DNA from 2 places in the Halomonas sp. H10-59 genome. Region 1 is predicted to be linked to the other one. Evidence: predicted binding sites of a transcription regulator. Region 1 holds the regulator's gene; the other holds the start of a gene.
What was found. Region 1 encodes PhoB, which activates phosphate uptake and scavenging genes when phosphate is short. Its sites were predicted from a motif close to TGTCATANNNNTGTCANA; they were not measured.

Region 1 (7,751 bases):
ACGTCTTGACCTCGACGCCCTGAGCGGCGTCAATAGGCCGGCCCCGTCAGGGTCGTTGCCTGCACTCTGAGCATCGGGCCATCGTCGAGACGATGGCCCGATGTCGTTGGGGCACTGTCATCTTCAGCCACTGCCAAGGATCGATGTCATGCTGAATGCCCTCGAGGCGGTCCGCCGCGGAACCCGCCTGGTCTATAGCCAGGGCCTGCGTCGTTATGTGTTTCTTCCCATTCTGGTCAACCTGCTGGTCTACGCCGGCATGCTCAGCTACGTGCTCGGTGAGTTCGGTGGCTGGCTCGATAGCTGGATGGCCATGGTGCCGAGCTGGCTGGAATGGCTCGACTGGCTGATCTGGCCGTTGTTTGTGGTCAGCCTCGTGCTGATCGTGTTCTTCAGCTTTACCCTGGTTACCCACTTGATCGCCGCCCCCTTCTACGGCTTCCTGGCAGCCCGGGCCGAGGTCGAGCTGACCGGCCGCGAGCCCATCGATGATCGTGGCTGGCTCAAGACCGGTCTCGACGCCCTGGGCAGGGAGCTGTTGAAGCTGGCCTATATCCTGCCGCGCATGATCGGGCTGTTTATCCTGAGCTGGATTCCGGTGGTCAACCTGATCGCGCCGCTGTTGTGGGCAGCCTTCAGCGCCTGGGTCATGGCGATCACCTACCTCGACTACCCGATGGATAACAACAAGGTCAGCTTCGCCGATATGCGCAAGCGCCTGTCGGCGCGCTGGTGGCCGAGTCTCAGCTTCGGTGGCCTGGTGACCTTGATCACCTGGATCCCGCTGGCCAACCTGTTTCTGATCCCCGGGGCCGTGGCCGGCGCGGTGCTGATGTGGGATCAGCACTATCGGCAGTTGCCGGTGGTTCGGCGTTGAGAGGCACTTCCTGTGGACGTATGGCGTTGAGCAGCACTGTCGGTGCTGCCGATAATGGTGCGGCGTCAAAAGGGGATAGCAGGGAGTGGCCATGACGGCGCTGTTGCCAAGTCTTTTGCTCTATATCGCGGCGGCGCTGGCCGAGATCGCCGGCTGCTTTGCGGTGTGGCGCTGGTGGCGAGATGACGCCTCGGCATGGTGGCTGCTGCCCGCGGTGGCGAGTCTGGTGGCCTTCGCCTGGCTGCTCAGTCAGATCGATGCCGACTACGCCGGGCGTGCCTTTGCCGCTTACGGGGGCGTCTACATCGTGGCGTCGCTGGGCTGGCTGTGGTGGGTCGAGCAGCGCCTGCCGGATCGCTGGGACCTGATCGGGGGAGTGCTGTGTCTGGTGGGTGCCGCGGTCATCCTGCTGGGGCCCAGGAGCTGATGGGAGCACGCCCTGTTCGTCCTGGCGGGGCCTAGGCGCTGTCCGAAAAGTCGACGAGCGAAGGTTAGACAAGGCAAAAATCGGTGAGAAAGCGCAGTTTACGGGGTGTAAATGAGCATGTTGATCCGATTTTTAACGCCGTATTACCGAGCGCAGGCACTTTTCAGACAAGCCCTAGTGCACAGCGCCGGCGCGGCCGAGCGCCACCGGGTCGGCCGCTGCCAGCCGGCTCGAGGGAAAGATGCAGCGGAAGGTTGCGCCCCCGCCGAGTCGGGAGTCGATATCCAGGCGTGCCTCGTGGCGCAGCAGCACATGCTTGACGATGGCAAGCCCCAGGCCGGTACCACCGGTGGCGGTGCTGCGGCCCTTGTCGACCCGGTAGAAGCGTTCGGTAAGGCGTGGCAGGTGCCTCGGATCGATGCCTTCGCCGTCGTCTTCCACCTCGAGGCAGGCGCCTTCGCCGTAGGCACGCCAGCGTAGCGTGATATGGGCGCCGTCACCGGCGTAGCGCACCGCATTGAAGGCCAGGTTGGAGACCGCGCTGTGCATCTCCTTCTCGCTGCCGGTGAGACTGCGCGATTCTTCGACGACGACCTCGATCTGCTGGCGGCCGCCTGACAATGCCTCGGCGTCGCGCTTGACCGCCTGCAGCAGGGTGGTGGGGTCGAGGCGAACGTGGTCGCTGCCGCCCTGGTCGTTCTCGAGTCGTGACAGCAGCAGCAGGTCGTTGACCAGATTCTGCATGCGGCGCGTCTGGCTCTGCATCTGGGCGACCCCCTTGCCCAGGCGTTCCGGCAGCATGCCGGCCATGTCGCTGTAGGTCTCCAGGTAGCCGGTCAGCACGGTCAACGGCGTGCGCAGCTCGTGGGAGACGTTGGCGACGAAGTCGCGGCGCATCTGTTCCAGGCGATGCAGACGGGTGATATCGCGGGCCATGACCAGGCGTTCATCGTCACCGTACAGGGTGATCTGGAACTGCAGGATCATGTTCTCGTCGATGGGGGAGGGCAGGCTCAGAGGTTCGCGGTAGTCACGGGCATTGAAGTAGCCGACGAAGCGCGGGTCGCGCAGCAGGTTGGTGATGTGCTGGCCGCGGTCCAGCGCCGGCTTCAGGCCGAGCATGCGCTCGGCGGAGCTGTTCCACCACTCCAGGTCGCCGTGGCGATCGAGCATCACCACGCTGTCGCGCATTGCCTCGGACGATTCCTGGATACGCTGCAGGGTCGAGCGCAGGCGGCGCTGGGTGATCCGCTGGCCTTTCTGGTAGCGATAGAGGCGATCGAACAGCTCGCCCCACAGGCCACTGGCGGTGGGAGGTTCCTGCTGGGGGCGGTGGGTCAGCCAGTCGTGCATCGCGTGCAGGTTGCGCAGGTGATAGCTGAGCCCAAGCGCCAGGCCCAGGCCGATGCCTACGCTGGACAGCGAGAAGGGCCAGCCCAGCAAGGCGCCGAGACCCACCAGCACGGCCAGGCGCCAGACTTCTCGTCTCCACAGACGACCCACGTCAGTTCTCGGCTCCGTTCACCTCATCCCTCCTGGTGCTGCGTTGCGTCGATGGCTCGCTCAGACCTTGGCCGAAAAGCGATAACCGGTACCGCGTACGGTCTGGATCAGTTGCTGATGGGGTTCCCCCAGGGCCTTGCGCAGGCGGCGGATATGCACGTCGACGGTACGTTCTTCCACGTAGACGTTGCCACCCCAGACCTGATCGAGCAACTGGCCACGGGTGTAGGCGCGCTCCTGGTGGGTCATGAAGAACTGCAGCAGGCGATATTCGGTGGGGCCCATGTCCAGTGACTTGCCGTCGACGCTGACGCGATGGCTGACCGGGTCGAGCTTGAGGCCTTCCACCTCCACCGGGTCTTCGACGCCCCGCGGAGTGGCGCGTCGCAGCACGGCCTTGAGTCGGGCCACCAGTTCTCGCGGCGAGAATGGCTTGGTGATGTAGTCGTCGGCGCCGGCTTCGAGGCCCTGGATCTTGTTGTCCTCCTCACCCTTGGCGGTGAGCAGGATGATCGGCAGCTCTGCGGTGGTTTCCTCGCGCTTGAGCCGGCGGGCCAGTTCGATGCCGCTGGTGCCCGGCATCATCCAGTCCAGCAGCAGCAGGTCGGGCTGGTCATCGACGATGATGGCGTGGGCGGCCTGAGCATTGTCCGCCTCGAGCACCCGGTAGTCGGCCATTTCCAGCGCCACCGCGATCATTTCGCGGATCGGGGCTTCGTCATCGACGATCAGTACGGTCTTGGCGGTCATCCCGGGAGCCTCTTGGTCAGGGTCTTACACTCGACGGTGACAAATGACACCACGTCAATGTGACAATTAGATGACATTGTATCCATTGTCGAGCGACCGAGACGGGCATTTCCCTCACCCGAGGGAGGGATAGAGGCTCAGTCCGAGTCCGGCGAACAGCAATAGGCCCGACCAGTGGTTGTTGAGAAAGGCCTGGAAGCAACGGTCGCGGTCACGGCTCTTGATCAGCCGCTGCTGGTGGACAAAGGTCGCGCCCATGGCCAGCCAGCCGAGCCAGTAGAAGCCGCCCAGCGCCAGCAGGCTGCCGGCCCAGGCCAGCAGCCCCAGGGTAGCCAGCTGCAACAGCGCAATGATGCGGGTGTCCCAGCGGCCGAACAGTACCGCGGTGGACTTGATGCCGATCTTGAGGTCGTCGTCGCGGTCGACCATGGCGTATTCGGTGTCGTAGGCCACCGTCCACAGCACGTTGGCGGTAAACAGCAGCCAGGCGACCATCGGGACTTCGCCGAGCACCGCGCCGAAGGCCATCGGTATGGCCCAGGAGAAGGCCGCGCCCAGCACCACCTGGGGGAAGTGGGTGTAGCGCTTCATGAAGGGATAGCTGGCGGCCAGCACCGCTCCGATCAACGACAGCCACACGGTAAAGCCGTTGGTCAGCCAGACCAGCGCGAAGGCCGATCCCAGCAGGCACACGAACAGCACCTTGGCCTCCCGCTCACTGATGCGGCCGGTGGCCAGCGGTCGGTTCTTGGTGCGTTTGACGTGGCCATCGAAGTGGCGATCGGCGTAGTCGTTGACCACGCAGCCCGCCGCCCGCATCAGGTAGACGCCGGCGACGAAGATCAGCAGGGTGTCACGGGCCGGAATACCCTCGGAGGCCACCCAAAGCGCCCACAGGGTCGGCCACATCAACAGCCAGGTACCGATGGGGCGGTCCAGACGCATCAGCGCCAGAAAGTCGGGAATTCGGTTCAGGTATCCAGGGGGACGCAGCAGCGAACGATCCATCGGTCTCTCTCATGCTCTGGCGCAGGTCAGGCGAAAATGAGGCGTAAGCCGGGCAAAAGTCGCTTCTCGGAGAAACATCGCCGAGAAGCCTTGGCGCAGCCTAGCGCGAGCCGACGGCCATGACCAGCAAGGCGAGCCCAGCCAGGCTCGACCGGCACGACAAGACCAGCAGGCCATCATCATCCGTACAGGGCTTCGGCGGGCTACCGTCAGCCCACGCCATGGTTGGCGCCTCGGTGTCCGAAGCGGGCGACGACAGGGAGTCAGCCGGTGGCAGAGGCCGGCAGCGACAACGCCCGGCCCATGGCCGGCATAAAGCTCTCCTGCACCAGCAGCACCCAGCCGCTGTGACGAAATACCGAGCGGCGTTGCCACAGCCCGGTATAGCCGTGGATCGGCCTGGTGTTACGGCCGATCTGAATGGCGCTGCGCTCGAGGTCGGGCTGGCGAAACAGCCAGCTGCCGAGAGAGGTCTCGCCGAGGCCTTCGAAGGGAGCGTCGTGACGCTCGACGATCGGCGCCACGCTGCGCGCCACCACCCAGGGCTCCTCGTCCACGCACAGGGCGACCTCGCGCAGCCAGGCCTGCTCGTCGCTGGCCAGACCCAGCACGTGGGCCTCGTCAGGCCACGGCAGTCCCTTGGCCTCCGCCAGCAGGCGTACGCGAAAGTGCCCGGCGCCTGCCGCCTCGATCAGGCGTTCTGTCAGGGAGTCCCGCGAGGCCAGCCAGGCGTGCCAGTCAGCGGGCACCGCGATGCCACCGGAGGCCAGCGACACCCAGCCGGGGTCGACGATATCGGCCGCGTCGGCATTCGGCGAAGAGGCTGTGGCTGGCGCGGGATTACCCGGTCCGGACCCCGAGCGCTCCCCCAGGGAGCGGAATGTGGAAGGAAGCTGTGTCATGCGGCCTCGGCAGGGCTGTCGTCACCGGAGGCGGTGCTCCGGTCGGTCGGCGCATAGTGTACCATGTGGCCCAGCACTCACCCGCTGGTGTGGCCCCGTGCGGGCCGGCCCAGCTTCAACAGCGACCGCCCGGCGGTCGTCGGCAGAGTCGAAGGAAGCGATGCAAGGACCCTTGACCATCATCGGTACCGGCATGGCGGGCATAGGCCTGGCACGCCAGGTGCGGGCGCTGGACGCCCACCGACCGATCACCCTGATCAGCGCCGACTCAGGCGATGACTATTCCAAACCGCTGCTGTCCACCGGCTTCGCCAAGGGCCTGGCGGCGGACCGGCTGGCCGCGCGCTCGGCGCTGGAACTGGCCGATCAACTGGGCGCGGTGGTACGTCCCCACACCAGGGTCGATGCCATCGATCTGGCGTCGCGCACCCTGAGCCTGGGCCAGGAACGCCTGCCCTGGTCGGATCTGGTGATTGCCACCGGTGCCAGCCCCGTGGCGCCCTTCGAGATTCCCGATGCTCTGGCCGGACGGGTGTTCTCGATCAATGATCTCGACGACTATCGGCGTTTTTCGGCAGGCCTCGAGGCGCTGGGGCGCCCGGCTCGGGTGGCCATCGTCGGCCTCGGACTGGTCGGCTGTGAATTTGCCAACGATCTGCACGCCGGTGGTCATCGCGTCTGCCTGGTCGGCCCTGAACCCTCGTTGCTGCCCAGGTTGCTGCCCCGGCGACTGGGTCAGACCCTGAGCCAGGCCTTCATCGAGGCCGGCATCGACGTCATCCATGGCCGTCTGGTGAGCAGGCTCGAAGGTGCCGGTGGTGACATCGGTGTGCACCTCGACGACGGCCATGAGCTGGAGGCGGATATGGTGCTGGTGGCCACCGGCCTGAAGCCGCGCTCTCGGCTGGCGCGAGAGGCCGGTATCGCGACAAATGGTGATGCTATCGTCGTCGATCGCTACCTTAAAAGCTCCGATCCTCGTGTTCATGCGCTGGGTGATGTGGCCTCGGTGGATGGCGTCAATGCCATGTACGTGCAGCCGCTGCAGGCTTCGGCCAAGGCGCTGGCCGCGACCCTGTGCGGTCGTCCCACCCAGGTGCGTTACGGGCCCTGGCCGGTGCTGGTCAAGACGCCGCTGCTGCCGGTGGTGGCGCTGCCGCCGATGACCGACAAGGTGCATTGGCGAATCGAGGCCGACGGCGAGGATATCAGCGCCCTGGCCGAGGATGACGAAGGGCGTCTGCAGGGCTTTGCGTTGACGGGAAAATGCGTTCGTCGGAAAGTCGAACTGGCGCGGGCGGCACCGCCGTTGCTAGGCTAGGTTCGTCAACGGCGCGGGTTGTACGCGATGCAGCCGTCGTTGAAGGTGCCACCGAGGCAGGGCAATTCTATCGGGGACGACCGCCACGACGTGTGGCTGGCCGGTGTCGTATCGCCGGTTTCGTACCGATGGAAGAGGCAAGGTCCCGTCGGCGGTGGCTCTCGCTAGTCGAAAGACAGTCAGGAAGCGCTGAGCGCACCGTGATGTTCATCGTCGTGGTCAACGATCCTGTTGTCACGGCGCAGGGCCGGGGACTGCCCGTGTGGACACTCGGACAGTGTTTCCATAACAATGATGCCGGTGTCACGGCACCGGAGTATCAAGCCAAACTCAGGAGGGCTGTATGCGCAAGCCAGAACTCGCCGCGGCGATTGCCGAGCGTGCCGATCTATCCAAGGACAAGGCCAGCCAGGTGTTGAACGTCATCCTCGACGAAATCACCGGTAGCGTGTCTTCCGGCCAGGACGTGTCGTTGATCGGCTTCGGCACCTTCACCGTGCGCGAGCGTGCCGCCCGCACCGGCAAGAACCCTCAGACGGGCCAGCCGCTGAAGATTCCCGCCAGCAAGACAGTCGCCTTCAAGCCCGGCAAGGGGCTCAAGGACGCAGTCGCCCGCTGAGGTGACGACTACCACCGCCTGTCCTCCAGGCGGTGGATCGATATCGCGGCCCGGTAGCGGGCCGCGCCTACCCGTCGACCGGTGAGGCAACATGACCCTGAGACTGATGCTGTGGCTGCTGGGCGTCATGCTCAAGCGGGCCTTCAAGCGCAAGGCGCGATTCCGCGAACGTCTGCAAGACCGGGGTGGGCTCGACTGGGGCATCGCCACCGAAGATCTGTCCATCGCGCGCCACTATCGCATGCGTCCCACGGGGATCGAGAGTCAGCGCGGACTGCCGGTGGATCTCGATCTGGAACTACGCTTCCAGGACAGTCAGACCGCGATCAAGGTACTCCGGCGCC
Region 2 (7,751 bases), 850 kb from region 1:
CATGGCGGACATGGCCCAGGCGGTGAGTCAGCTGCCGGGAGAGCGTCAGGGCATGGTCGTCGCCGGCGCCCTGCTGCTGCTGGTGGTATTTGGCCTCAAGGCGGCGGTACTGCCACTGTATTTCTGGCTCCCGCGGGCCTACGCCAGCGCGCCGCCGCCGGTGGCCGCCCTGTTTGCGGTGATGACCAAGATCGGCGTCTACGCCATCCTGCGGGTCTACTGGCTGGTCTTCGGCGACCAGGCAGGTCCCCTGGAGGCGCTTGAGCAGAGCTGGGTGTGGTGGCTTTCGCTCGGCACCCTGGCGATTGCCGGTGTCGGCGTGCTGGCCGCCCGCGACCTGCGTCTGCTGGTGGCCTATCTGGTACTGGTGTCGGTGGGCACCCTGCTCGCCGGCGTCGGCATGCGCTCCCCCGAGGCGGTGTCGGGCCTCCTGTTCTATCTGGTGCACACCACCCTGGTCACCGGCGGGCTGTTCCTGCTGGCGGACATGATCGGCGTCCAGCGTGGCAAGGCCGGTACCCGCCTGGTGCGCGGCCGGATACCGCGCAACGCCACGGCGCTGGGCCTGATGTTCCTGATCGGGTCCATGGCGGTGGCGGGCCTGCCCCCGCTGTCCGGGGCGCTGGGCAAGGTCATGCTGATGAACGCCGGGGACAGCGCCCAACGTCTCTGGTTCTGGCCTCTGCTGCTGGCCACCGGCCTGTGCGCCATTGTGGCGCTGTCGCGGGCAGGGTCCACCCTGTTCTGGCGTAGCCAGGCCAGCGATGACGGCGATTCGCTGTCCCCCTGGCAGTGGGCGGGCACCGGCTGGCTGCTGGCATCGTCGCCGTTGCTGGTGATCCTGGCCGGCCCCCTGGCCGGCTACACCGAGGCCACGGCAGAACAGTTGAGCGACCCGCAACCGATGATTCAGGCCGTTCTGATCGATCAGGGAGACGCCCAATGAACCGACGCACTCGCTCACTACTGCCGACACCGCTGCTCAGCCTGCTGCTGCTGGTCGTGTGGCTGTTGCTGGTCAACACGGTCTCGGTCGGTCACCTGCTGCTTGGCGGCTTTCTGGCCGTGCTCATCCCCTGGCTGACCTACCCCTTCTGGGACATGCAGCCCGGTGTAAAGAAGCCCTGGAAACTGCTGCGCTTCTTCTTCCGGGTGATCGGTGACATCGTGGTGGCCAACATGCAGGTGGCCTGGATCATCATCAATCCCTGGCGCCGCACTCGGCCCCACTTCGTCGAGTATCCGCTGATGCTCGAGGAGCGATTCACCATCACCCTGCTGGCCAGCACCATCACCCTGACCCCAGGAACGGTGTCGGCCAACCTGCGCATGGACGGCAAGACGCTGCTGATCCACGCTCTGGACGTGCGTGACGAACAGACCCTGATCCGCACCATCCGCGAACGCTACGAGCAGCCGCTGAAGGAGATCTTCGAATGCTAGACACCGCCTTGACCATCAGTTTGGCGCTGGTCTGCCTGGCGCTGCTGCTGAACCTGTTTCGCCTGACCGTGGGCCCGGACATGCCCGACAGGATCCTGGCGCTGGATACCATGTACGTGAACTCCATCGCCCTGATCATCCTGATGGGAGTGTGGCTCAACTCCAAGACCTACTTCGAAGCCGCGCTGCTGATCGCGCTGCTCGGCTTCATCAGCACCATTGCCGTCTGCAAGTATCTGCTGCGCGGCGATATCATCGAGTAACTTCGGGAGAATTCCATGTTCTACGTCATTCTCGAGGGGCTGATCTCGGTGCTGCTGATCGCCGGCGGGCTGTTTGCCTTCATCGGCTCGCTGGGCATGGCCCACCTGCGGGACTTCTACATGCGCCTGCACGGCCCGACCAAGGCCACCACCCTGGGCATGGGCTGCATCCTGTCCGGCTCCATGGTGTACTTCAGCGCCACCCAGGAAGGCACCCACCTACAGGAGATGCTGATCACCCTGTTCCTGTTCATCACCGCCCCGGTAAGCGCCCACATGCTGGCCAAGACTGGCCTGCACCAGCGCCTCAAGTATCTGGACAAGACCCGCGGCAAGCCGCTCGAATTCCGTGAGGAGGAGGTTGGGGATAAGCCGGTGCCCCACCCCGACCGAGACTAAAAGCCTAGCTTCATGCAAGCTGGATACGAAACGGGCAGCCCATGGGCTGCCCGTTCTGTGTCTGGCTATCGTGGCGCGAAAGGCCGAGCGATCAGATCCAGCCGCCCAGTTCGCGCTTGACGATATCGGCCAGCACCGCGATATGGTCGTCGCGATCGTTGAGGCACGGAATGTAGATGAAGTGCTCGCCGCCGGCCTCCATGAAGGCGTCGCGGATCTCTTCCTCGATCTCTTCCAAGGTCTCCACGCAGTCGGCGCTGAAGGCGGGGGACAGTACGGCGATTCTCTTGTGTCCCTGACGCGCCAGCTCCGCCACCTTGTCGACGGTGGCGGGGCCCACCCATTCTTCAGGCCCGAACTTGGACTGGAAGGCGGTAACCACTTCGTCCTCGGCCTGCCCCAGCCGTTCGCGCAGCAGTCGCGTGGTCTTCCTGCACTGACAGTAGTAGGGGTCGCCTTCCTCCAGAAAGCGCTTGGGTACGCCGTGATAGGACGCCACCACCACCGAAGGCTGGTGCGTCTCGTTCTCCAGGCGTTCGCTGACCGAGGCAGCCAGGGCCTCGATGTAGCCCGGCTCGTCGAAGTAGGCCGGCACCGTTCGCACCGATGGCTGCCACTTGCGCTTCATCAGCTGACGGAAGAACTGATCGCAGGCGGTGGCGGTAGTGGGCGAGCCGTACTGGGGATACAGCGGGAAGAACAGGATACGCCGACATCCCTTCTCCTCCAGCTCCTTGAGCGCCTTGTCGGTGGAAGGATTGCCGTAGCGCATGCCGAAGCTGACCTCGATCGAGTCCCCCAGCTCAGCGCGCAGCCGCGTCGACAGCTTCTCGCTCTGGCTTCTGGTGATGGTCAGCAATGGACTCTCGTCCTTGTCGGTGTTCCAGATGCTGCGATAGGCCGCCCCGGAAGCAAATGGCCGGCGACTCAGGATGATCAACTGCAGCAGTGGCTGCCAGAGCCAGCGCGGATAGTCGACCACCCGCTGGTCCGACAGAAATTCGCTGAGATAGCGGCGCATGGACCAGTAGTCGGTATCGTCCGGCGTACCCAGGTTGGCGACCAGCACGCCGATCTTTTCACGTGCGACGGCGGGGTGGTCGACCGGCGCCTGCTCCGGGCGATGGGCCTCCACCACTGAGGGGGGAACGGACTGATCCATGAAGGTGACTTCCTCTTGGTAGCGAATGCACAAAGCCTATCACCGGTGGGTATCAGGCTCGAATGAAGTGTTACTATGAAGAGGATTTGTACAATTTTTGGTGAACCCATGTCCAGATCCTTGATCCTGATCACCGGCGACCAGTTGAGCCTGGACCTCGGACTCTTGCAGACCACTGGCGACGACGACGTCGTCGCGCTGTGCGAGGTCGCCGAGGAAGGCCGCTACGTGCCGCATCATCCTCAGAAGATCGCCATGATGCTGTCGGCCATGCGCCACTTCGCCGCCACTCTTCGCGACAAGGGCTATCGCGTCCACTACAGCGCCCTCGATGATCCGGACAACGCCCATGGCCTGCTGGCGGAGGCGGAACGCCTCGCGCAAGCCTACGACTGTTCGCGGATTGTCACCACAAGGCCCGGCGAATGGCGGCTGCTGGATGCCATGGAGCGCCGCCAGGGCGGGATACCCTGGCAATGGGTCGAGGACGACCGCTTCTACTGCACGCCTGGTGAATTCGGCGACTGGTTGTCCCATCGCCGGCAGCCTCGCATGGAGGGCTTCTATCGACTGATGCGTCGCCGCACCGGCCTGCTGATGGAGGGCGATGAACCCATGGGCGGCCAGTGGAACTTCGACAAGGACAACCGACGGCCCCTGCCCCAGCACTACACGCTGCCCAAGCCTCCCCGCCACACCGTCGACGACATGACCCGTGAGGTGCTGACACTGGTGGAGGAACACTTCGATGAACACTTCGGTCGTCTGGATGGCTTCCACTGGCCGGTCACCCGACGCCAGGCGCTGGTCGATCTCAGACACTTCATCGATCACCTGCTGCCGAGCTTCGGTGACGTCCAGGACGCCATCAGCGACAGCGATCCCTTTCTCTTCCACTCGCGCCTGTCCGCTCCCATGAACCTTGGCCTGCTCAGCCCGAGAGAGGTCTGCGAGGCCGCCGAAACCGCTTATCTCGAGGGGCATGCACCGATCAATGCGGTGGAAGGTTTTATCCGCCAGATCCTCGGCTGGCGAGAGTACGTCAGGGGCATCTACTGGACCCGTATGCCGGACTACAAGGGCTATAACGCCTTGCAGGCCCGCAGGGGTCTGCCCCACTTCTACTGGAGCGGTGACACCGGCATGCGCTGTCTATCCCGCGCGATCGGCATGACCCGGGACAACGCCTACGCGCACCATATCCAGCGTCTGATGGTGACCGGCAACTTTGCTCTGCTGTGCGACGTCAGCCCCGAGGCCCTGTGCGACTGGTACCTGGCGGTCTACGCCGACGCCTGCGAATGGGTCGAATTGCCCAATACGCTTGGCATGGTGTTGCACGCCGACGGTGGACTGATGGGCTCGAAGCCCTACTGTGCGTCAGGCAAGTACATCGATCGGATGTCTGACCATTGCCGCCACTGTCGCTATGACGTGAAAAAGACCCTGGGCGAAGACGCCTGTCCCTTCAACAGCCTCTACTGGGACTTTCTCGAACGTCACGCCGACACCCTGGCGAGCAATCCTCGCATGAAGCTGATCTATGGCTCGCTGCGCCGCATGAGCGATGACAAGCGCAGCGCCATGCGCCGTCAGGCCACGTCCTTTCTCGACAACCTGGCATGCGAACCGAGCTACGGTCAGGGTCCCCACCGCGACGGCTATCGACCTCAGGGAGCATCTATATGAGCCCATTCGAGTCACTCGCCACACCGCTTGCGCTGTTTCATGATGGTCAGTGCCCACTATGCCGCAAGGAGATCGCCTGGCTGAGGCGGCATCCGCGCAGCCGGCTGATCCACTTTATCGATATCCGCGACGACGATTTTTGCGCCGAGGCCTGGGGCCAGCGCTTCGATGACATGCTGGGCAAGCTGCACCTGCGCGACGCCACAGGTCGCTGGTTCATCGGCATGGATGCCACTCGCGCATTGTACGCGACGCTGGGTCATCGCCGTTGGGTGCAGCTAAGCAGCGTACCCGGTTTGCGTGGACTGCTGAACATCGGCTATCTGGGCTTCGCCCGACTACGACCCTGGCTAACAGGGACTCATAGGAAGCGATAAGGCAGGTCGACACCGCCAAGGGCCCTGGCAGCTTGCGCCAGGGACTTGTTCGGTGAACGTGGGTACATCAGTGGCAAGGCAGAGACGGCGAGACTGCCGTCGAGAGGGTTCCAGCACCAGGGTGGTGTGGAACGATGTCACTCAAAACACCAGGGGCATACGTGAGGCCAGCGGTTCGGCATAGTGGGCCTCGCGACCGATCACCTCGTCGTGGGCCACGTGCTGGACCAGGTAGGCGCGGTGGATACCGGCACGCTTGAGCTCCAGGTAGACGTCGTCCAGCGAGCGGAACAACACCGGCTTGCCGCGGCGGCAGAGCATCTTGCGGGCACCTTCCACGTCTTCCAGTTCGACCTGGTAAAAACGGCTGCCGGCATGGCCGATCACGCGAATCTCGAAGTTGTCGTGGCGGCCGACAAAGGCCTTGAGATCATTAATTTCCATCGTATCTTTCGCCTCTTTTCATCCTGTCGCGACGGGGGTCCTGTGGCCCCCGCCCTCCTTATGTGACGACACTACGGCGACGAGCGTGCCGATGATATTTCGGCAGACCATGACGCTCGTTTCATTTCCCTGTGCCGCGCATGTGACTCTCTGATCATGGCACAGCCTGGGCCCTTCGGGTGACATTCCCGTGACGGTGTGAAGAATTTCTCTGATCTGGATACATATTGGCCGTTTCGCGCGCACAGCGGGTTAAACGACCTCCATGATCGCGGCGGAGAAAAGGGGGTCTTCAGCGGCAGGCAGCGCCTTTGCGGGAGGAAGTGGAGAGCTTGAAGGAGGGAAAACGAAGGCCCGCGACACGAATGCTCGCGGGCGACGGATCCGGCGGTGAGACTACTGGTAGTCGGAGGGATCGATGGCCTTGCCGAGGGAGTTGCGGTCGACCCAATTGCCGGCCTTGGTCTCCTTGTAGCGAAACACCACCTTGTCGCCGATCTGCACCGGCAGCTCGGAGTCTTCTGTCTGGTAGCTGTAGTCCACGCCGTCCACTACCAGGTGATAGCGATACAGATCGGGCATGCCGAGCCATTCCTTGAACGGGCCTTCCCTTTCCACCGAGGTCAATTCGCCACGGGCTTCCAGCTTGGGCGCGCGACGGCGATTGCCGCGTCGAAATCCGCCTGCCATGTCAGGTCTCCTTCACTGTGTCTGTCGAAATCGCAAGGGGCGGCATTATACGAGCCCGTCGGTCAGGCTCAAGCACGTTTATTCGCCGAAGGTATCACCGTAGCTGTCCGGCGCCAGATCCTCGAAGCGGGTGTACTTGCCGATAAAGGCCATGTGCACCGTCCCGATGGGACCATTACGTTGCTTGCCGATGATGAATTCGGCGAGCCCCTTGTTGTCGGGATTATCCGGGTTGTAGACCTCATCACGATAGACGAAACCGATCAGGTCGGCGTCCTGCTCGATGGCCCCGGATTCACGCAGGTCCGACATCACCGGACGCTTGTTGGGGCGCTGCTCCAGCGAGCGGTTGAGCTGCGACAGCGCAATCACCGGGCAGCCGAACTCCTTGGCAAGCCCCTTGAGCGAGCGCGAGATCTCCGAAATCTCGCCGGTACGGTTGTCACCGAACCCCGGCACCTGCATCAACTGCAGGTAGTCGATCATGATCATCGCCAGGTTGCCGTGCTCGCGCACCACGCGACGCACCCGTGAGCGCATCTCGTTGGGCGACAGCGCAGCGGTGTCATCGATGAACAGTTGCTTGTCCTTGAGCAGGTTGACCGCCGAGGTCAACCTCGGCCAGTCCTCGTCCTCGAGCTGACCGGAGCGCACTCGGGTCTGGTCGATACGCCCGAGTGACGACAGCATGCGCAGCATGATCGAGTCCGCCGGCATCTCCATGGAGAACACCATCACCGGCTTGTCGCTGGACACCACCGCGTGCTCCACCAGGTTCATGGCGAAGGTGGTCTTGCCCATGGACGGGCGGCCGGCGACGATCACCAGGTCGGAGGGCTGCAGCCCGGAGGTCATGTCATCGAGATCGCGAAAGCCGGTCGACAGGCCGGTCATCTCGCCTTTCATGTTGAACAGCTCGTCGATGCGATCGACGGCCTTGGTCAGCAGTTCGCTCATGCCGATGGGGCCGCCGGCCTTGGGGCGATCCTCGCTGATCTGGAACACCAGCCGCTCGGCCTCGTTGACCAGCTCATCGGCAGGACGCCCATTGGGGCTGAAGGCGCCGTCGGCGATCTGGTTGGCCGCCTGGATCAGCTTTCTCAGGGTGGCGCGTTCGCGCACGATGTCGCCATAGGCGCGGATATTGCTGGCCGAGGGAGTGTTGCGGGCCAGCTCCGCCAGGTAGGCGAGCCCGCCCACGGTGTCGAGCTGGTCGCGCCCCTCCAGGGCCTCGGACAGGGTCACCACGTCCAGCGGACGGCTCGACTCGGCCAGCGCCACCAT

Region 2: the regulator PhoB is predicted to act here: its motif matches at 5,956-5,973, upstream of NFG57_RS03590 (DUF6482 family protein).

What each region holds. Positions count from the first base shown of each region.
Region 1 covers NZ_CP098828.1:4,709,752-4,717,502, reverse strand. The annotation lists gene phoU (phosphate signaling complex protein PhoU) at 1-9, shown strand, start outside; gene cysZ (sulfate transporter CysZ) at 149-877, shown strand; gene NFG57_RS20540 (YnfA family protein) at 969-1,304, shown strand; gene phoR (phosphate regulon sensor histidine kinase PhoR) at 1,479-2,807, opposite strand; gene phoB (phosphate regulon transcriptional regulator PhoB) at 2,868-3,557, opposite strand; gene ubiA (4-hydroxybenzoate octaprenyltransferase) at 3,672-4,565, opposite strand; gene NFG57_RS20520 (chorismate lyase) at 4,829-5,467, opposite strand; gene NFG57_RS20515 (FAD-dependent oxidoreductase) at 5,628-6,788, shown strand; gene NFG57_RS20510 (HU family DNA-binding protein) at 7,132-7,407, shown strand; gene NFG57_RS20505 (hypothetical protein) at 7,499-7,751, shown strand, end outside.
Region 2 covers NZ_CP098828.1:779,646-787,396, reverse strand. The annotation lists gene NFG57_RS03625 (monovalent cation/H+ antiporter subunit D) at 1-946, shown strand, start outside; gene NFG57_RS03620 (Na+/H+ antiporter subunit E) at 943-1,443, shown strand; gene NFG57_RS03615 (K+/H+ antiporter subunit F) at 1,437-1,706, shown strand; gene NFG57_RS03610 (Na+/H+ antiporter subunit G) at 1,722-2,105, shown strand; gene hemH (ferrochelatase) at 2,197-3,267, opposite strand; gene NFG57_RS03600 (cryptochrome/photolyase family protein) at 3,376-4,956, shown strand; gene NFG57_RS03595 (DUF393 domain-containing protein) at 4,953-5,333, shown strand; gene NFG57_RS03590 (DUF6482 family protein) at 5,475-5,777, opposite strand; gene NFG57_RS03585 (hypothetical protein) at 6,174-6,467, opposite strand; gene dnaB (replicative DNA helicase) at 6,546-7,751, opposite strand, start outside.